3 regions of the Rossellomorea vietnamensis genome follow, and region 1 is predicted to be linked to each of the others. Evidence: riboswitches for the same ligand, from Rfam matches in the RefSeq annotation. Region 1 holds a riboswitch; each other region holds the start of a gene.
What was found. Region 1 has a riboswitch for lysine ahead of lysA (diaminopimelate decarboxylase). Riboswitches for the same ligand answer to the same signal wherever they lie in the genome.

Region 1 (7,530 bases):
GACAGGATCGTCAAGGTAAAGAAAACGACAGGGATGAAAGAAATCCACGGATAGGTCGTCCACAGGAATTGCCACCAGCCTCCGAGGAGACCCGACCATTCATTAGAAAGGGAAACCAGGAACGGATTGTCAAAAAGGTCAACTTTAAATGATGATCCCCCTATGTAAATATTCAATACCCCAAGATGTGCAATCAACAGCATGATGATCATAAATTCCCGAATCGACACGAGAAGGGTTTGTGGAAGAATAAAGGGGCGAATATGATTCCTGATGTAATGACGCTTCGTTGCACCCAGCACTTTCGCACTATCAATAAACTCGTGACTCATGATCCGGTCATATTCATTCGTAAATAGCAGTGTCAGACTCGGAAGGGAAATCACGATAAGAATGACCAGATAAAAAACGGTTTTATCCGTAAAACCATACGGGAAACCTTCCGGATGATGTAACGGACCATCAAGCAGCATCCAATTCAATAATAAGAACGATAATAAGGTCGGCGGAAAATAGTTTGCGGCATCCACAATGTTATCAATGATTCTTCTGAACGGTTTCAAGTAGAAATGCAGCACCAACCCCATGAACACCGAAGGCAATACCCTACACAGTGTGATCAAGATCGCTGCCCCTATGGTATATTTCGCCCCAACAATGATAAGAAGAAAGATATTCCGGTTAAAATTGTCGGTACCAAGGGGTGGATACTCTGCCGGTGAATACGGAGGACTGAGAAGTTCCCCTTCTTCATTTTTCAAAAGGTCCAGCTTCGGCACCTCATCTCCCCAGCCAACATAGTAAACAAGACTTGCGGCAAACATACCGAACAGAAATAAAAACCCCATCATAAATGACCGATTCTTCATCAGTTTTTTCAACATCATATCGCCACCTTCTGACCTGTTTTCCAATCAACGAAAAGCCTGATGAGGATGAGCAGGACAAAAACAGGCAGATAAAACATGATCAAACTGAAACAGATCACATCCATTTGAGAGAATGACAGGATGAAGTGGGTGATGCCATAAATATTAAATAATCTTTCAAATACGATTAAGGAAGATAACAGAAAAAGAATGATCGATTTGGAATGATTCAATAAGCTGAACGAAATATTCCGCAGGACATGGATGAAGAAAATCGAGTGTTTGGACATCCCCCTGCTCTTGATCAGGTCTACATACGGCTTCCCATATTCATCGCTCACCAGTAAATAGATGATCCGGAACAACATGATTGTCGGTAAAATACACAAAGTCACAATGGGAACAAAATACACCTTTTCCTGGGAGCCGACGATCGGAAACAGAAGCACACCCGTCTCTTTCAAGATGAAAATGACACTGTATTGAATGACAATCAAGATGAAGATATCGGGTGTGGACTCGAGCAAGTTAGTCGCCCTAAGGATGAACGTTGACCAGCCGGATGGCAGCAGATGTGTGAGGTACGCAAGAAAGATGCCCATGAGGATGGATAAAAGAAAAGCAGACAAAAAAATCGAAACAGAATAGAAATACGGCTCCCAGAAGGCCGGGAACATCGGATATGAGTTGTTCGATTCATTCGTAATGGTCATCGATTCAGAATGAACGAGGGAGGTCGATATCTCCACAATGTTGAGCATATATTGTTTCAAACTGAGATCCACACCTTCATTGAACAAACCGATGAGGCCTGTCAGAAGGATGATTCCGAACAGAACGAAGACAAATTTCAAAACCATGGAACCGATCGATTTGAGATTCATAGATTGATCCTCCGAATTCATTGGATAAAGTTACCTTTACATTACCATAATAAGCCAAAAAATCCCATAAAAAAAGGTGAAGCCCCTTTGGACTCCACCACTCTTTTCCCTATCGATCTTTCCTTACAAGATCCTCATACGTCTCCCGCTCGATCACGACCCGGGATTCCCCGTTATCCACAAACACAACAGCCGGTCTCGGTATCCGATTATAGTTACTCGCCATAGAATACCCGTATGCCCCCGTACTGAACACAGCCAGGATATCACCGTAATTCGTCGGCGGCAGCATCAGGTCCCAGATGAGCATGTCACCCGACTCGCAGCATTTCCCTGCAATGCTCACAAGCTCCGTGCATTCCTCATTCGGACGGTTTGCCAGTACCGCATGATACTTCGCCTGATACAGAGCCGGGCGTATATTATCCGTCATCCCTCCGTCAATCGCCACATACGTGCGCACATCCGGGATGATTTTCTTCGAGCCCACTTTGTATAACGTCGTGCCCGCTTCTGCCACCATGCTTCGACCCGGCTCCACCCAGACTTCCGGGAGCGGGTATTCATTTTTCGCAAAATAGGTTTTCACACTATCCGTTATCCCTTTGACATAGGTCGGAATCGGCAGAGGCTGGTCTTCTTCCGTATACCGGACACCAAATCCGCCACCGATATTCAAGACAGGCATCATGACGTCCAAATCGATCCGGATCCGCTGCATGAAATCAGACAGTACCCGGATCGCCTGATCAAAGCCTTCCTGTTCAAAGATCTGAGATCCGATATGGGAATGGAGGCCCAGCAATGAGAAATACGGCTTCCTGATGGCAAGTCCAATCGCCGTTGCCGCCTGTCCGTTTGAAATGCTGAATCCGAATTTTGAATCTTCCTGGCCCGTCGTGATGTACTCGTGGGTATGGGCTTCCACCCCCGGTGTGACCCTGATCAGGATCTGCACCTCCTGCTCCCGCTCTTTTGCCAGGTCATGGAGCAGTTCAAGTTCAAGGAAACTATCGACGACAAAGCAGCCGATTTCAGCTTCAAGAGCCATTAGAAGCTCATCTTCGGATTTATTGTTGCCGTGAAAATGGATCCGTGCAGCCGGGAAACCAGCTTCAAGTGCCGTATACAATTCCCCGCCTGAGACGACATCCAGGGAGAGGTTCTCTTGTTCCGCCAGGCGCACCATTTCTTTACAAAGAAATGCCTTACTCGCATACGCCACCTGATATTTCAGACCACTCTCATTGAATGCATCCCGAAACAATTTCGCATTCCCGCGAATCATCCCTTCATCATAAACCATCAGTGGCGTGCCGTATCTTTCCACCAAATCACCCGTACCGATCCCACCAATCGTTAAATCCCCTTGAACATTCACATCAACTGTACTCATATCCCTAACTCCTTTAGACTCTCTAAAAAAACACAAAAAAACCGTATGAAGCAGATGCTCATACGGTTTTCCATCAAAGGTTACGGAACCAAGATGAAGACTATGTATTAACATCTCTTCAATAGTGCTCCACAACTTTTGCATTGTGACAGTCCAGCATTTCTTCAATGCTGGCCCAACAAAAAATAGAATTGGCTATTTTCTGCTTCGGCGATCTGCCTTTCCCAACTTATCCCGGAATCCATTATTCTCAAAGAAGGTACTCATCATTCTCGCGCCTCTATTATCAGAGAGTGACTGTATATTTTTTATTGGCATAACTATATCATTCTCTTGAAAAGGTTGTCAATTGGTTTTTGGATGGAGCGTTAATTCGGGGGTAGGGTTGATAAATTTTCACTTCCTTTTTGAGGATTTTTCTTTTAAATGTATTCGCTTATAATATATATAAAATAAACTATATATGTATCAGAAAGGAGTGCTTCCCATCAAAGAATTGACTCTCGGTATTATTTCATCCATGTTCTTTGCCGTCACCTTCATCCTGAACCGGTCCATGGAACTGGCCGGCGGAAGCTGGATGTGGAGTTCGTCCCTGCGTTTTTTGTTCATGCTTCCATTCCTTTTCATTATTGTAGGTTTACGAAAGAATATAAATCAAGTGTGGATCGAAATGAAGAAGAAACCATACGAGTGGCTGACGTGGAGCTTTGTCGGGTTTGTCCTCTTTTATGGTCCTTTGACGTATGCGGCAGCATATGGACCCGGCTGGCTTGTTGCGGGCACGTGGCAATTCACGATTGTGGCAGGGATCCTGCTCGCTCCCTTGTTTTTCACTTCAGGACCTGTGAGACGCAGGCACTCCATTCAAAAAAGGGCTCTCGGCATTTCCTCGATCATTTTAATCGGGGTACTGTTCATTCAACAGGAAAATGCCAGTGGGCTGTCTCTTTCAGAAGTGATCACAGGAGTCTTACCGGTGATCGTCGCAGCGTTCGCTTACCCTCTTGGGAACCGTAAAATGATGGAGGTATGCGGAGGGAAGCTTGATACGTTTCAACGGGTGCTCGGAATGACGATCGCAAGTACTCCCTTGTGGCTGATCCTTGGAAGCTATGCGTTTTTTAGAGTAGGCATCCCCTCCACTGGTCAAGTGACACAATCCTTTATCGTAGCCGTTTGCTCAGGTGTGATTGCGACTTCCCTCTTTTTTCTTGCGACGAATATGGCAAGGCATCATCCCGGGAAGCTTGCGGCAGTGGAAGCGACCCAGTCGACCCAGATCCTGTTCGTCATCATGGGAGAAGCGGCCATCCTTTCCGTTCCCTTTCCGTCAGGATTCGCTCTCCTCGGCATCCTCCTGATCATCACAGGAATGATCATCCACACCGTCAACGTTAAAAGAATGAATGGCGGTGTGGTGAAACCGGTAAAATCCGCTAGCTAAAAAAGGAGGAGCATCCCACCCTGGGGATACTCCTCCTTTCTAATTATTTAAATACCTGCCTTCTCATCCACTGGGTCGCAGCCCATTTATCCCCGATGACAACCGGTGCACCGCCATGCAGCGTTAAATCGTTCAGTTCCTGATTATCATAGAAATATTCAAAGTAAACGGCCATCCCTTTTTGCGGGGAGACAGACAGGCCAAGTTTCGGAAAGTACGTTTCACCGCCCTCCTCCACGTCGTTAAGGTACATGACAAGGGTACTGATCCTCGGATTCTTCACCGGTCTTGCAGATGCCGAGAAAAAATCAAAGTGCGCCTTGTATTCCTGACCAGGCTTATAGTTCAGGATCTGAAGACCCTCCCCGTGCTCGACGGGTATATTCATAATTTGAGAGACTCGCTTTTCAACCCGTGTCACGACGTCATGGCTTTCTTCCAAAAAGACAGAACTGCTCGTTCTCAGTCCATCGACTGTCCGGGTATTCCCGATTTTTGAGCGCTCGACCCGATCTTTTGACAATTGGATGAGTTCATCACATTCTTCATGACTCAGCACATTGCCAAGGACGACGATCAGGGGCTCCTCCATTTTCACGATGATCTGGATATCCCGGTCTTCGGTCTTGATCTTATTCCCCGTGTGGTGAAAAATCGTTTGTTCCTTTACAGCTATATCAGTCGTATTCATTGCCAACTTTCATCAACCTCTAATCGTATTTTTAACATTCTGAATTCTTACATTGGTGGAAGCATTCTTTGAATCTTCCAGACTGGGAAAACGATAGCAACTTTGGCATAACTGTATCTTTTATTCGGTTGTTTCCTCCTGCATGTCAAAATATGAGAGTGTATTTTTATATATTTTACACCCGGGATGAGGGGAATTCTATCTTTATTTTTTCTTTTTCCGCTGAAAAATAACGAGGCTGATTCAGGTGTAGGATTGGCGTGGGTTCAGGCATGTCACAGAAAGGACACGTAGTCAAAACTCATAAAAAAAGACTGCCGAATCCCATCCGACAGTCCATCCATTTATTTCTTCAATGCTTCATACTGAACTAATACTTCCTCCACAATTTCACTATCCGCATCCAGTCCGCTCACTTTTTTCAAAACATATGCAGGGCCGTGTTCCTTGATCATGCCCTGGATTTCCATGGCCTGTTCGTCTTCAGGATTGTCGAACAGGAGCGCTGCTGCAATCGCTTTGGCGAGATACGAATAAGAAAGTCCTGCTTTTTGAGCTTCTGTGGTCGGGCGGATCAATCGGTCATCGGGACCAAGTTTCCTGATCGGCGCGCGTCCCACACGGGTCACATCATCATTCAGGTAGGCGTTTTTGAAGCGTTCGATGTTTTTATCAATATAAGCAAGATGGTCGTTTTCATCGAGACCATATTGCTTCACAAGGTAGGCACCTGTTTCTTTCAACGTTTCCTTCACTTGTGCAGCGATTCCGTCATCGGCCAATGTCTGATCAATGGTCGATTTCCCTTGCAGATATCCAAGGTAAGCAATGACGGCGTGCCCTGTGTTCACCGTGAACAGCTTCCGTTCGATGAAGGGTGCTAGATCTTCCACGATCGTCATTCCTTCAACTGGCGGGATTTCTTCCGTGGTCTCGACCACCCACTCGTAGTATGGTTCAACGAGGACGTCCAATGAACCTTGATCCTGCATCGGTACAATGCGATCAACCGCTGAATTGAAGAAGAAGACTTTGCCTTCAAGCTTTGCAGCCGTTTCTTCATTAAGATTTTCTAAAATATGCTTTTTCAAAATATCTGTTGCACCGATCTGGTTTTCACATGCGATGACGTATAACGGTTCCTCTGAAGAGGCCACTCGCTTAGTGATCCCTTTAGCGATCAGGGGTGCGATCCGTGGCAGGATGTTCGGTCCGATTGCCGTCGTAAGGTAAGTAGACGAGACGATCGTATCGATTACTTCCCCTTCCTGATGAAGGTTGTTCAGGCCGGACACATTCTCGATCGTTTCCGTTTCCATCGTTTCCGTTGCAAGCTTCACCTCATAGCGTCCTTCTTCATTCAGTTTATTGATCACTTGTTCCGCAATATCCACAAAGGTCACATGGTAACCTGATTGGGAAAACAATGCTCCGATAAACCCTCTGCCTATGTTTCCTGCTCCAAAATGTATGGCTTGTTTCAACATCATCATTCCTTTATCAAATTAGTTTGTAAGTAGTCCAGAAAGATTTCTTCTAATTTCTTTAAAATGATCGCTTCGTTCGTGGACGAATAAATCATCATCGATCGATGATCTTCGATTAAACTTGTAGAGATCAGGCTGAGGATTTCCTGTTCCCGCCTGCTCAATTCTTCCGGGGCAAGCATTAGGAGAAGGCTCTTCATCTCCATCTCCGCACCATCCATCCCCTTGATCTTGCAAGGTTCATCCAGATGGGCCACCTGGAAGATCAGCTTATTTACGTTATGATCCCGGCAATGAAAAAGCCCCATATTCGTGTTCGGGATGCCCAGTCCGCCTTTCTTCTCCCTTTCCAACAGTTGGTCCAGGACCACTCGAGGCTGTTGAAGAAGTCCGTCCCTGTAAGCCTGCTCCACCATTTCAATCAGGATCCTGACGTGATTTCCCGCCGACTGCTTCCGGTACACGCGGAAATTGGTAAGGATGGCTTCCATGCTGGAATGGACATCTTTGATCTCCTGAAGGAGCATTCTCACTTCGGCTTTCCCATCAGACTTCTGTGATGGTTTCAAATATTTTTTCCTCGTCAGCTTCTCGACGTTATTCTGCAGATAGCTTTGGATGAATCCGATGTCCTTCTCACTCAATAATGGACTCACCAGAATATACTCCACTTCCGTAAAAGGAAGCCTGACGGTGGAAATGACAATGTCATACTCCTCAAGATCCGCTGTCTGGAAATCCTTGATCGACAGGATT
Region 2 (7,530 bases), 2.1 Mb from region 1:
GAAGTGATTTCGTATATCGGTTATTTCGTAGCGATTTACTTCCTGACTGCACCGAAGCGGGAGTCGGTGAAAGCAAAGGAAGAGGTCAAAGGCGGAGTGAAGGATTTGAGCCCACAAGCTAAATAAATTGTATCAGTACCAAACCTCATTGCCCTTAAAGATTGAACACCCTTTTCGAAAGGTGTACACTCTTTAAAGGAATGTATGTTTGGTACTTTTTTAATGATTGAGAGTCTAACAAAGTATGAGGGTGACGTCGTTGAGAATGAAGAGTGGGAAGTATATGAGTCGGCTGAACGTGGCGGGTGCATTTGCTGTGGCGGCTGTTTTGGTTCTTCAGCTGATTTGGATCCCTAGCTATGCGGCTACTTGGGATATGGTTGATTTTGCACTGGGTGTCCTGCATTTTGATATGTATCAGATGCAGCCCCACTTTCCCGGTTATCCTTATTTCATCCTGGGAGGGAAAGTCCTTCATCTGATGGTGGGGGACCCCGTCCAAGCCCTGACTCTTTTTAATATACTTCTGTATGGAAGTGCCATCATCCCTCTTTTTCTGTTAATGAACCGAATCGTGCGTCCGACATATGCAGGGATAGCAACAGCCATCGTTTATACGAGCAGCTTTACGGTCCTGATGGTGAATCAGCCGATGTCCGAGGGAGCAGCAGTCGGGATGATGTGGTGGTATGTATGGAGTTTGGTTTTGGCCTATGAGAGACATCATAAAGGATTCCTCATTCTCCCACTGTTCCTATTCAGCCTGCTTCTTGGAATCAGGTTATCTTATCTGGTCCTTGGGATCGGGATCCTGATGCTCCTGTACAGAAAGTGGAAGGATGGCGTGGTAACACTTCTGGATACCTTCGTTTACCTGCTCATTGCCGTCCTGTTCCAGCTCCTCTGGGTATCGGGGATCAGCATGTCGGAAGGGGGATATGAAAGCTTTCTCCGACTGGCCCTTTCCTTCACGAACGGACATTTTCAAGAATGGGGGGGAACGATCGGTGCCTCAGATCTCAGTCTCTGGGACAGAGTCGTGAAGCTGATTTTTGTGAACACGATATGGGTGGGGGGTGTCGCTGAGTTCCTCCCCCTCCTCGTTCTATTGGTTGTCGGTATGGCTGCAGCAAGGAAGGATTCACACGGGAATTGTTATATGACACGCTTGATGCTGGTGCTTTTGGGCAGTTATTTCCTCTGGGCTCTCTTCGCCCAGAATGTGATGAAGCCCCGTCATGCTTTGCCTTTGATCGGCATCGCCTTGTTCCTTGGAGCGGAAAGACTGCTTTCACAACGACTGTCACGGACAGGTTCCATTCTTGTCCTTTCGTTCCTCCTGCTTCAGGTTTACCATACAAGTGCGTTATTATATAAACATGCATCGGACATTCCGGCCGTTTACCAAATGGCCGATTATTTAGAGAGCGAAGGTGAAAAACAGCCTCTCGTCGTATATACCTGGGAAGAGTCCAGGGTACTCGAGTATCTTGATGTCCCTTTTATTCATAAGAAAGTACAAACGTATGAAGTGTTTACCACTGACACACGATATTACCCTGAGCGGGATATTTATCTGACGGATAAAGTGGTCGAAGGGTTTAAGAAGCAAGGGATTCAGATGGATGAGTTCATTAAGGTGGAGAAGCATTTCCATTCCAGTGAGCTCATCGACCCGATCTATCACGACCTGACATTATATAAATGGAAGAAACAGAGGGGGGAGGAAAAAGGATGAATCAGAATATCACGAATAAATTAGCGCTGCTTCCCGACCAACCGGGCTGTTATTTAATGAAGGACAGGCAGGGGACGATCATCTATGTGGGAAAGGCCAAAGTATTGAAGAACCGGGTGCGTTCCTATTTCACAGGCTCCCATGATGCAAAAACCCAGCGGCTGGTAGGGGAGATCGAGGACTTCGAATACATCATGACCTCCTCTGACCTGGAAGCCCTTGTCCTCGAAATGAATTTGATCAAAAAGTATGACCCTAAATACAATGTCATGCTAAAGGATGATAAAAGCTATCCGTTCATCAAGTTAACGAATGAACGGCACCCGAGACTCATTACCACACGAAAGGTCCAGCGGGGAAAGGGAAAGTATTTCGGTCCTTATCCAAATGTCGGAGCGGCAAATGAAACGAAAAAACTTCTCGACCGCCTGTATCCTCTACGGAAGTGCAATACGCTTCCTGACAGGGCCTGCCTTTACTATCATATGGGCCAATGTCTCGCTCCCTGTATTAAAGAAGTGAGCAAAGACACGTACCGAGACATGACAGATGAAATAGCCAGATTCCTCAATGGGGGATACAAGGAAATCAAGAAACAGCTCACGGTGAAAATGAATGAAGCCTCGGAAAATCTGGAATTTGAAAGAGCGAAGGAATTCCGCGATCAGATTCTCCATATCGAAGCGACCATGGAAAAACAGAAGATGACAATGACCGATTTCACCGACCGTGATGTATTCGGATATTCCGTTGATAAAGGCTGGATGTGTGTTCAGGTATTCTTCGTCCGGCAAGGGAAGCTCATTGAGCGGGATGTGTCTTTATTCCCTCTCTATAATGAACCCGAGGATGAGTTCCTGACGTTCCTGGGTCAGTTCTACTCCAAATCCAACCACTTTAAGCCGAAGGAGATCTTTTTGCCTGAAGAGATCGATATCGAACTCGCGGAGAAGCTTCTTGAGGTGAAAATGACCCAGCCTAAACGGGGGAAAAAGAAAGAGCTTGTGAAGCTTGCCGAAAAAAATGCCCAGCAGGCACTGGGGGAGAAGTTCGCCCTTATTGAAAGAGATGAAGAACGAACGATCAAAGCCATTGAAAGGCTTGGGGAGCATATGGGGATTTACACCCCTTTCCGGATTGAAGCCTTTGATAACTCCAATATTCAAGGTAGTGATCCTGTTTCGGCCATGATCGTCTTCTTAGACGGGAAACCGGAAAAGAAAGAATACCGTAAATACAAGATCAAAACCGTAAAGGGGCCCGATGATTATGATTCCATGAGGGAGGTAGTCCGGAGAAGGTATACGAGAGTGCTAAAAGACGGACTTCCTTTACCGGACCTTATCATCATAGACGGAGGAAAAGGTCAGATTGAAGCGGCAAGGGACGTGATCGAGAATGAATTGGGTCTCGACATCCCGATCGGGGGTCTTGCGAAAGACGATAAGCATCAGACATCGGAACTGCTGTACGGCAACCCGCTCCAAATCGTCCCCCTTGAAAAGCGCAGCCAGGAATTCTATCTCCTCCAGCGCATCCAGGATGAAGTCCACCGGTTCGCCATCACCTTCCACCGTCAGCTGAGAGGCAAAAGCGCCTTCCAATCCACCCTCGACGACATCGACGGCATCGGACCAAAACGAAAGAAACAACTTCTTAAACACTTTGGATCCATGAAGAAAATGAAAGAAGCGACTGTGGAGGAGTTTATAGAGATAGGAATACCCGAAGCCGTGGCGAAGGTATTGGTGGAGAAATTGAAGTAGCGGCTGTAATGAATTCGATTTATTTAAAAATTGTGCATTGAATCACAATTTTTTATGTGCTATAATAAACAGAAATTTATAACATTATCACTTTTTAAGTGGTGATAGAGGTGCGAACTTCAAGAGTACAGGTAGAGAGGGGTATGAGCCCCGCCGACATGCCTGGAAAGGGGAGAATCGCCGAAGTGGTTATAGTCTCATACTATATCCGCTGGTCCTGCGTTTAAGAAATGCAGGATTGTCAAGATGATTCAATCTTGGAGAGCTATCTCACAATGCCGATGAACCTATTTGTATGTTCTGCTGTATGTTCATAAAGCAATGAGATATTATTCTCATTGCTTTTTTTATTATCAGCGCAGGATTTGGCACCAACAATCCTGTCCTATGGACGTGTAGGATAATTGTGATTGTACTCTTCATCATCAACAAGAGCGGAGACGCTCAGAAAGAGGGAGAAGTCGTGAGTATTATTGTTCAAAAATTCGGTGGGACTTCAGTAGGGTCTGTGGAAAGAATTCAAAATGTTGCGTCAAGGATCATTGAAGAAAAAGAAAGAGGGAATGATGTGGTGGTGGTCGTATCTGCCATGGGGAAAACGACGGATACACTCGTTGGTCTTGCAAGGGAAATCACGTCTCAACCGAGCAAAAGAGAAATGGATATGCTGCTCTCAACCGGGGAGCAGGTGACCATTTCACTCCTGACCATGGCCCTGATCCAATCGGGGCATGATGCCATTTCATTCACGGGCTGGCAGGCCGGCATCGAGACGGAATCCGTCCATAGTAATGCAAGGATCACCAATATTCATACCGATAAAATGGCGGCTCACCTTCAGGAAGGAAGAGTGGTCATCGTCGCAGGATTCCAGGGCATGACAGAAACCGGGGAAATCACCACACTCGGCAGGGGCGGGTCGGATACGACAGCCGTTGCGATCGCGGCAGCCCTGAAGGCGGAGCGCTGTGACATCTATACGGACGTAGACGGGGTTTACACGACAGATCCCCGCTATATAGAAGGAGCAAGGAAGTTACCGTCGATTTCATATGATGAAATGCTCGAACTTGCAAACCTCGGGGCAGGGGTCCTCCATCCGAGGGCGGTGGAATTTGCCAAGAATTATCAAATCCCGTTGGAAGTCAGATCGAGCATCGAAAGAGTGGAAGGAACGTATATTGAGGAGGAAGCAAGCATGGAACAGAACTTGATTGTAAGAGGAGTAGCATTTGAGAATGAAATTACGAGGGTCACGGTATTCGGACTGGGAAATGCATTAACAGGACTATCATCCGTGTTCACTACGTTGGCTGAAAATCATTTGAACGTAGACATCATCATCCAGACCCAGACGGATCAGAATACGACCAATCTATCTTTCTCCATCAAGGAGCACGATCTCGAGGAAACCCTTGCTGTTCTTGAACGAAATAAAGAGCAGTTGAATTTCACACACGTCGAGCACGAAAGTGGGCTGGCGAAAGTCTCCATTGTCGGTTCGGGGATGATTTCAAACCCGGGTGTGGCCGCGGAAATGTTTGAAGTGCTTGCTCAAAATGACATCGTCGTGAAAATGGTCAGCACTTCTGAAATTAAAGTGTCTACAGTAGTGGATGGCGAGAATATGCAGAAGGCGGCAGGCGTCTTACATACGGCCTTTCATCTCGATGCCGTGAAGATGGAAGAAATCACGCTGTAGGATCAACATGGAAAAGGGTTGCCTGGATGATTCCAGGCAACCCTTTATTGAGAGCTTGACTACTCGATCCGGTCTTTGTCGTCCCATCTTACCATGACTTTGACCGATTGGCTCCGTTTATATAATTCGTCAGCAGCTTCTGCCACACATTTTCTTTGAAGCTGAATCTGTTCGGCAATAAAGCCCGTTTCCAGTTTGAAGTTCACATCCGTTTTCAGTGACAGACGCCGTTCGATCACAGGTCCGCTCAATTCAAATGTCATTTCATTTCTTTTCTGTTCCAGAAGTGTAAGGGTGCCCCATCCAGCTTCATTGAAAAAGGAAGATATTTCTTCCGTTGACTGAAGGGGGAACTTCCTAGAGAGCTGCTTTCCTCCCCAGTATAGGATATCGGGTGTGTGTTTTCCCAGTATGTCTGGAATCAAGATGTCGCGTAACATTTCATATCCGAAGATTGGAACGGACGGCTGATGTACTTCTTCTTTTTTCTGTTCCAAGTAAATCCCCTCTTTCTATAAAACTATTATATACATGAAAGAGGTAATTATCATCCCATACCTTGAAAAAATGACCTTGGGATATTTTGGTGCTATAATATTTATTGTACATTTATTAGAATTTTCGAACATTTAGTTGTGTAAAACCTCATGTTTTCCGTTGTGGATCTACTGAAAATATTTTTGCGGTATTGTCGAATTTATGTATACGTTTTCTTGACGCTTCCACTCCTTGGGAGTAAAATGAACATGTCACATTATTGTTACAATATAAAATATGTATCGTCGTCTAATAGGTAAAGAAAGGCATTAGAAAACGAATTCATATTTTATCATTAAGGGGGGTAAATCATGGCTGGAAATCGAGAATTTAATTATCGCAGGCTTCATTCATTGCTAGGTGTTATTCCAGTTGGATTATTTTTAACACAACATTTAGTCGTGAACCATTTTGCCACTGGTGGGGAAGAATCATTTAACCAGGCGGCGCATTTTATGGAAAGTCTTCCTTTCCGTTATTTCCTTGAAATCTTTATCATCTTCCTTCCATTGTACTTCCATGCGATTTACGGAATTTACATTGCATTCACTTCCAAGAATAATGCAAGCAAGTTTGGTTATTTCCGTAACTGGATGTTTTTACTTCAACGTGTTTCTGGAGTGATCACATTCATTTTCGTCACATGGCATATCTGGGAAACAAGGGTCGCTGCGGCGTTTGGAGCTGAAGTGAACTTTCAGATGATGGAAAACATTCTATCCAATCCGTTGATGTTAGGATTCTATGTGCTTGGTGTATTATCAACGATTTTCCACTTTGCTAATGGATTATGGTCATTCTGCGTAAGCTGGGGACTAACGGTTACACCTCGTTCTCAATTAATAGCTACATATGTTACGATCGGGATTTTTGTCGCGTTATCGATTGTCGGTATGCGTGCAATCTTTGCCTTCGTATAAGCAGAAAAATATACGAGTCTGATAGATAAGCAAGTGCTCTCGAAGTATGGTAGGAAAAGGAGTGAGTCACGATGAGTAAAGGTAAAATCATCGTTGTCGGTGGCGGTTTAGCCGGCCTGATGGCCACAATTAAAGCAGCAGAAAAAGGAACGCAAGTCGATTTATTCTCACTGGTACCCGTTAAGCGTTCTCACTCTGTATGTGCACAGGGTGGAATTAACGGAGCCGTTAATACAAAGGGAGAAGGGGATTCTCCTTGGGAACATTTTGATGATACGGTTTATGGTGGGGATTTCTTAGCGAATCAACCGCCTGTTAAAGCAATGACAGAAGCAGCACCTGGGATCATTCACTTACTCGATCGTATGGGTGTTATGTTTAACCGTACGCCTGAAGGGTTACTGGATTTCCGTCGCTTCGGTGGGACCCAGCATCACAGAACCGCTTTCGCTGGTGCTACGACTGGTCAGCAGCTATTATACGCTTTGGACGAGCAGGTTCGCCGTCATGAAGTGGCTGGATTAGTCAGCAAGTTCGAAGGCTGGGAATTCCTTGGAGTCGTCATTGATGACGAGGGAGTTGCAAGAGGGATCGTTGCCCAAAACCTTCAAACAATGGAAATCAAATCATTTGCAGCGGATGCCGTTATTATGGCTTCAGGTGGACCGGGGATCATCTTCGGTAAATCTACAAACTCTGTCATCAATACAGGTTCAGCCGCTTCGATCGTGTATCAACAAGGTGCGTACTATGCAAATGGTGAGTTCATCCAGATTCACCCGACAGCGATTCCAGGGGATGATAAGCTTCGCCTCATGAGTGAATCTGCACGTGGTGAAGGTGGACGTGTCTGGACGTATAAAGACG
Region 3 (7,530 bases), 1.9 Mb from region 1:
ATGATGGAAGGAAAGGGATTGTGACCGATCAAAATAGAGGAGTCACAGACCGTCCTGTCATACGGATCATCGAAGAAGATGGGCAGGAGTCAGACGCTCCTTACCCACTCGATTTAAGCAAGGAATTAGACAAGGTGATCACGGGCTTTGATCCTGATTATGAACCGCAATCTCTTAAGATTAAATAAATTTTTGCGCTAAACCCCTCTTACAATGCATACAAATAGCTTGTGAGGGGGGATTTTTGTGTCTAAGTTCAAAACCTACAAACCCCGAGGAGGTCCGCTGCCTTTTCGTCATGTCATGATTATTACATTTCTGTTCTTTATGATCTCAACGGGATTCGGATTGTGGATCATTAACAAAGGGTTGAAGCCAACGCTCCTTGCATATGCCGAGACACAGACGAGCAGGATCGGTACCCTGGTGATTAACAAAGCCATCAATAAGAAGATTGCCGATGTTCTGGATATTTCGGATATAACCGAAGAAGTGAAGAATTCAGAAGGAGATATCGTTTCATTTAAATATAATACACAGACGATTAACAGGGTCCAGGCAGAGATAACAAATCTTGTGCAGCAGAACCTTCAGGAAGCAGAAGCCGGGAATATAGAAAACCTGGAATTTCTCACTGAGGTGGAAATTGATGAAGGGAAGTCGAAAACATCGAAGGGCATCACTTATTCCGTTCCTTTGGGTCAGGCGACGAATAACGTACTGCTCGGGAACCTGGGACCGAAAATCCCGATCCGCTTTCATTCCATCGGTGATGTACGGTCCGATGTGAAAACGACGGTGGAACAGTTCGGCATCAATAATGCGGTTGTGAAGGTATTTGTGGAGCTTGAAGTGAATGTGCAGATCATCATCCCGTTTGCAACGAAAACCGAAACGATCAAGCAGGATATTCTGGTTGCCATGGGCACTGTCCATCTGGATGTACCGCAATTTTATAACAATGGTGGAGGGGAATCGAGTCCTTCCATTGAATTTCCCACAAATTAGTCACGAAAAAAAGTTGTCAAAAGAATGATAGTTTGTTATATTAATAAAGAAAATTTTATAACACACCACATCATCAGTCCGATGGGGTAGAGGCGCAGGGTTCAAGAGTAATCTGTTCGAGGATGACAACGGAGAAAACAGATGAAAGGGAATCTTTGCCGAAGTAAATATGCATGTCGAAGGTGTATTTGCTGGGGTTGTCTTGAAGAAGGATAACACTGTCATTATAGGGAAATCTCTATAATGGGGAGCTACAGATCGTGATGGAGCACTTACGTTACTAACAAAGGTAATGATAGTTTCTCTATCGTTGCCTTTTTTTATTATCCTCTGTCATGCTACGATGGTTCCCCCCTATCAAATAGGAGGAGGACACTATGGAAAACACGATTTACTCATTATTACCACCCCTTTTAGCCATTCTTATGGTTATTCTCACAAGACGGGTACTGCTTTCACTGGGAGTAGGGATCGTCGCATCTGCCTTTTTGTTGGCAGACTTCTCAATCACGAAAACAATCAGCTTTATCTGGGACGCCTTCAAGGGCATCTTTGTCGCAGACGGCGGACTTAACACCTGGAATGTCTACATCATTTTCTTCTTACTCATTCTTGGTATCATCACCGCATTTGTGAATATCTCAGGCGGGAGCCGCGCATTCGGTGAATGGGCGATGAAACGTGTGAAGACAAGACAGGGTGCACAGCTTTTGGCTGCGGTACTGGGTATCATCATTTTTATTGACGACTATTTCAATGCCCTTGCTGTTGGACAGGTTTCAAGACCCATCACGGATCGTCACAGAATCTCACGTGCTAAATTAGCCTATATCATTGATTCAACATCGGCTCCGATCTGTGTAGTGTCCCCGATTTCAAGCTGGGGAGCATACATCATCGGGATCATCGGTTCTATTCTGACTGCTCACAGCATCACGGAATACACGGCATTTTCAGCTTTCATACAAATGATCCCTATGAACCTTTACGTGTGGGCGGCCGTACTGCTAGTCGTCATGGTTGCTTATAAGGGACTTGATTTCGGTAAAATGAAAGAGCATGAAGTACGTGCACTAGAAACGGGAGATCTTTATGATCCCGGCAAAGAAATTCCCGGTGAATTGAAAAACGATCTTCCAGTCAGCTCAAAAGGCTCGGTAGGCGACCTTGTCTGGCCGATCGTGGCCCTAGTCATCGGTACTGTTTCCATGATGCTGTGGACTGGGTATCAAGCGGTGGGATCATTTGACCTGCTGCCGATCTTTGAAAATACGGATGTAACCAAATCGTTATTGTATGGTGGATTATTCGGACTTCTTGTTTCCCTGATTTTCTTCCTTCGTCAAGTAAGTTTGAAAGGAATTGAAGGGAGTGCAATCGGGACAGCCGTAGTGGAAGGAATCAAGTCGATGCTTCCGGCTGTTTATATTCTGATCTTTGCCTGGACGATCGTTACGCTTATCGACCAATTGCAAACAGGTACGTATCTTGCAGGTTTGGTAGAGCAATCAAGCCTGCCGATGCAGGCACTTCCGGTCATTTTATTCATGGTTGCCGGCATCATGGCTTTCTCAACGGGAACCTCTTGGGGATCGTTTGGTATATTACTGCCGATCGCAGGGGAAATTGCTGCAGCATCGGATGTAACGATCTTACTTCCTGCCATGGCAGCGGTGCTTGCCGGATCTGTACTGGGTGACCACTGTTCACCGATTTCGGATACGACGATCCTTTCCTCTACAGGAGCGGGAAGCAACCATATCGATCACGTGCTTACGCAACTTCCATATGCGGTCATCGGTGCAGTGGTAGCCGCAATCGGTTACCTTGTATTAGGATTCACTGGAAGCACCATCCTGGGACTTGTGGTTGTCATCATCTTAATCCTGGCAATCGCCTTCCTGTTCGGTGAAAAAGCGAAACCTGCATCTGCAGAATAGTAGAGATGAACACCAGGAGCCATTCGGCTTCTGGTTTTTTTTATGCTTGGAGCCCCGTCATACAATTGCCTCCCATTCCACAAAATCCGACAAAATTCTTATAGTGAAATAGTACTGTGGGAATTTGGTTAATTTCTCAATAAAACACTAAAATAAAGCTTTGACAATTGTCCTGGAACTAGCTATACTGACTTTAGATTATAAATAATCTGAAAATATAAAAATTTCAAATACCTCAAGGCAGGTAGTTGGAAAGAACTAGGGGGGAACAACATGGAGAATCGTGCACAGTTTGGTACACGGGCAGGATTTATTCTTGCAGCTGTCGGTTCAGCAATCGGATTAGGGAACATTTGGCGTTTTCCGGCAGTAGCATATGAAAACGGCGGAGGAGCATTCTTTATTCCTTATTTATTCGCTCTTCTAACAGCAGGTATTCCATTATTAGTACTTGAATTTACAATTGGTCATAAGTACCGTGGTTCAGCACCGTTATCTTATTTCCGTCTTAATAAGAAAACAGAATGGCTTGGATGGTGGCAGGTTTTAATTGCATTCGTCATCTCTACCTATTATGCCGTCATTATCGCCTGGGCGATGTCATACAGTGTTTTTTCTTTCAATTTAGGTTGGGGAAAGGATACAGAATCCTTCCTGTTCAGTGATTATTTAAAATTGTCGGTTGATGCAGGTCAGACAGGCAGTGTGGTTCCCGGGGTATTCATCCCGCTTGTGATCGTATGGGCGGTTACACTCGGCATTCTTTTCAAAGGTGTAAAGAAAGGAATCGAAGTAGCGAATAAAATCTTTATTCCAGCACTTGTTATCTTATTCTTAATTATCGTTGTTCGCGCTTTAACGTTACCTGGTGCGATGGATGGTCTGGATGCATTCTTCAAGCCGGACTTCAGTAAAATTGCCGATCCAGGCGTATGGGTGGCGGCATATGGACAGATCTTCTTCAGTTTATCCATTGCCTTTGCCATCATGATTACCTACTCAAGTTATTTGCCAAAGAAATCGGATATTACGAACAACGCCTTCATCACAGGGTTCAGTAACTCCGGGTTCGAACTATTGGCAGGTATCGGTGTATTTGCAGCACTTGGTTTCATGGCACAATCACAAGGTGTGGCTGTGCAGGATGTTGTAAGTGGCGGTGTGGGACTGGCGTTTGTTGTCTTCCCGCAGATCATTAACGAATTCCCGGCATTCAACGAAGTCTTTGGCTTCTTATTCTTTGCTTCACTTGTACTGGCCGGTCTGTCTTCATTGATTTCCATTTCGGAAACATATGTGGCAGCCGTCTCTGAGAAATTCGGGATTTCCCGCAACAAAGCGGTACTATTCGGTGGCGGTCTTTCAGCTGTCATTTCCATCCTCTTTGCAACACAGGGTGGTCTGTTATTCCTTGATGTTGCGGATTACTTCATCAACCAATTCGGAGTGGCGTTTGTCGGATTAGTGGAAGTAGTCGTGATCGCCTGGTTCCTTCGCAAGCTGGGGGCATTCCAATCCCATGCGAATGGAATATCGGATATCCAGCTTGGGGCCTGGTGGAAAGTATGTTTGGGCGTCATCACACCGATCGTCCTTGGTTGGATGATGTTCGGATTATTCAAAATGAATTTACTAAAAGAGTTTGATACGGAAACTGGTAACTACGAAGGATATTCTGATGCTTTCATTTTATACAGTGGATGGTTCGTAGCTGCATTTGCCATCATTGCAGGAGTGGCCTTCGGATTTAAACGCTGGCATGCCAAGACAGAAGCCGATAGCTATAAGGAGGTAAGCTAACATGACTGGTAGCGCGATTACAATGATGATAGTCGGAATGGTCATCATCTGGGGTGGATTAGCAGCTAGTATCATGAACGCTGTATCCAAATCGAAGAAACAAGTATAAGGAAGAAGCAGACAGTGGAGTCCCCATTGTCTGCTTTTTTAATGTTTCCTGCTTTTGATCCTGTCTTGGCGTTCCCACATTCTTAGATGAGGGTATGGATCAAAGGACCATTCTGTCAGGCCATTATCCTTATACATTCCATAATGCAAATGAGGCGGGAATTTCCCTGATGTTCCCGGAGGTCCATATCCTGAGCTTCCTACACCGCCGACCACCATTCCCGGTTCAACGACTTGTCCGACATGAAGATCTTTGGCAAAACCACTCAAATGGGCAAAGTAGTGGTACGTATTATTAATATCACGTATTCCGATTCGCCAGCCTCCATACCGATTCCAGCCTTTCATCTCAATGATGCCATATGATGTAGCCCTGACTGGAACACCGTAATCAGCGAAGAGGTCCGTCCCTTCATGGATCCGTCTTCCACCCCATCCACGGGCGTCTCCCCAGGTGTTCCGGTAACTATAGTTAAATCTCAGGGGAAGCGGAAAGGCTTTCTGATTGAGATGAATCGTTCCGTACTGTTTATATATTTTGGCATTTCCCATAATGATACTGACGGTTTTATCCCGCTTGTAATAATCCCAGAGGGCAAGCTTGAAGTTGTCATGATCGATGCCGTAACGAAGGATAAAGTCGGTTAATGCGGCAAGTTTATCTTCATCACTTTTCAGGCTGGCTTTCCCGTCATGATCCCCGTCCCGGCCGATTCCGTTGAAAAGAGCGATCGTTTCAGGGTTGTCATCCTCTGAGTGGGGGTTCAATGGTCCGACCCACTTTTCAGGTTCCATATAAATCGAGATGAAAGAGGATGGCTTTTCCCTGTCTTTCCGGGCGAACCTCAGACTGCGTTCGTACTGATCAATGGCTGCCAGGTAGTACCAGGGGATTTGAGTCATAGCCTCACTCTTCTGGAACAGTTCCATTCTTTTTGTGTGTATCTGCTCATCTGTCAGCTTTTCCGCTGCGAAGCTTTGACAGGGGCTTATCATGAAGAAGAATACAATGCAGAATACCAATCGTTTATACAAAATCATCCCTCCATTTTTAGGGGCCTATCTGTAGTTTGTATCGTTATCGGGGATTCATAATCATCAATAAATGGTAATAGGGTATCACATGCTTGTTTTCACTTTTTTAGTATGATAAAGTGACAAAAGAAGTATATTGATGATGGCTTTTTTTACATAGGATGAACGAGACAACGTTTCACTCTTTGCCTAAGTCAGAATTATTTAGGATTGGAGATGAGGGGTATGAGTAAGAAAGATGAACACATTCGTAAACCGGATTGGCTTAAGATTAAGCTGAATACGAACGATAATTATATGGGTCTAAAAAAAATGATGCGGGAAAACAATCTTCATACAGTTTGTGAAGAGGCCCGTTGTCCTAATATTCATGAATGCTGGGGAACCAGACGTACAGCTACGTTCATGATCCTGGGTGACATTTGTACACGTGCCTGCCGTTTCTGTGCCGTTAAAACAGGACTTCCGACTGAATTGGACTTGAAAGAGCCGGAACGCGTTGCTGATTCCGTGCAATTGATGAACTTGAAGCACGTCGTCATTACGGCAGTTGCCCGTGATGACTTGAAAGACGGCGGTTCACAAGTCTTTGCTGAAACCGTCCGTGCTATCCGTCGCAAGAGCCCGTTCACATCCATCGAAGTACTCCCTTCTGATATGGGTGGGATATTCGATAATATCAAGACATTGATGGATGCTAAGCCGGACATCATGAATTACAATGTTGAAACCGTTCGCCGACTGACTCCAAGAGTTCGTGCCCGTGCGACTTATGATCGTACATTGGAATTCCTCCGCCGTGCGAAAGAATTGAATCCGGATATTCCTACGAAATCGAGCATCATGGTCGGTCTTGGGGAAACGAAGGAAGAAATTCTCGAAACAATGGATGATTTACGTGCCAATCATGTTGACATCGTGACATTAGGTCAATATCTGCAACCATCGAAGAAGCATTTGAAGGTTCAAAAATATTATCATCCTGATGAATTTGCCGAACTTCGTGAAGCGGCAATGGAAAAAGGGTTCAGCCACTGTGAAGCAGGTCCTCTCGTACGCTCGTCTTACCATGCCGATGAGCAGGTAAATGCAGCTGCGAAAGCAAGACAAGCTAAAGGTGAGCAGGAAGTACAGAACGCATAATTTAGAGAAACATTAAAGGACTGACCTGAAAGAGAAACTCTCTGACAGTCAGTCCTTTTTGCAGCAGATGGAGGTTATACCATCAATCCGTTAGGTCATTACGTTTCTGACGGTCCATATTGATCTTATGGGTGTCATCGTCACGCATTTCGTATTGATCAGACGTCATCTCACCATTTGAGTTTTCACCTGAGCTTACGTTTCTTCCTTGTGGAGAGTCTTTCAGCATCAAGTTGATGGTATCGTCTATGGCAGTATTCGCATTCTTGCTGTCACTATCCATTTTGGCCAGGTTTTCAACATTGCGCATTAACGCTTTGTCATCGGTCACATAGACGTGGTACCAGCGCGGAATGACGGACATAGCTGTTTTTTTCACCTGATCGGCGACTTCGAAGCGTCCTTCTTTATCTTTTTTGTCGGTCACATAAGAGACCAGAACCTCTTCGTCCGTCACGAGGGTAGAGCAATCCTTCACGTCAGGAAGGGCGACACT

Region 2: it holds a riboswitch for lysine, as region 1 does, so the genes downstream of both, N5C46_RS21580 (aspartate kinase) here and lysA (diaminopimelate decarboxylase) in region 1, are expected to answer to the same signal.
Region 3: it holds a riboswitch for lysine, as region 1 does, so the genes downstream of both, N5C46_RS18590 (Na+/H+ antiporter NhaC family protein) here and lysA (diaminopimelate decarboxylase) in region 1, are expected to answer to the same signal.

Annotation. Positions count from the first base shown of each region.
Region 1 covers NZ_CP104558.1:1,772,517-1,780,046, forward strand. The annotation lists gene N5C46_RS09075 (ABC transporter permease subunit) at 1-884, opposite strand, end outside; gene N5C46_RS09080 (ABC transporter permease subunit) at 884-1,753, opposite strand; gene lysA (diaminopimelate decarboxylase) at 1,863-3,149, opposite strand; lysine riboswitch at 3,264-3,440, opposite strand; gene N5C46_RS09090 (DMT family transporter) at 3,637-4,596, shown strand; gene N5C46_RS09095 (2OG-Fe(II) oxygenase) at 4,640-5,287, opposite strand; gene N5C46_RS09100 (mannitol-1-phosphate 5-dehydrogenase) at 5,632-6,771, opposite strand; gene N5C46_RS09105 (BglG family transcription antiterminator) at 6,777-7,530, opposite strand, start outside.
Region 2 covers NZ_CP104558.1:4,204,005-4,211,534, forward strand. The annotation lists gene N5C46_RS21565 (FTR1 family iron permease) at 1-126, shown strand, start outside; gene N5C46_RS21570 (hypothetical protein) at 260-1,738, shown strand; gene uvrC (excinuclease ABC subunit UvrC) at 1,735-3,504, shown strand; lysine riboswitch at 3,602-3,780, shown strand; gene N5C46_RS21580 (aspartate kinase) at 3,968-5,206, shown strand; gene N5C46_RS21585 (YslB family protein) at 5,266-5,703, opposite strand; gene N5C46_RS21590 (succinate dehydrogenase cytochrome b558 subunit) at 6,055-6,663, shown strand; gene sdhA (succinate dehydrogenase flavoprotein subunit) at 6,735-7,530, shown strand, end outside.
Region 3 covers NZ_CP104558.1:3,643,793-3,651,322, forward strand. The annotation lists gene N5C46_RS18580 (HD-GYP domain-containing protein) at 1-188, shown strand, start outside; gene yunB (sporulation protein YunB) at 247-1,008, shown strand; lysine riboswitch at 1,088-1,270, shown strand; gene N5C46_RS18590 (Na+/H+ antiporter NhaC family protein) at 1,386-2,948, shown strand; gene N5C46_RS18595 (sodium-dependent transporter) at 3,222-4,748, shown strand; gene N5C46_RS18600 (methionine/alanine import family NSS transporter small subunit) at 4,750-4,857, shown strand; gene N5C46_RS18605 (M23 family metallopeptidase) at 4,896-5,897, opposite strand; gene lipA (lipoyl synthase) at 6,117-7,034, shown strand; gene N5C46_RS18615 (YhcN/YlaJ family sporulation lipoprotein) at 7,117-7,530, opposite strand, start outside.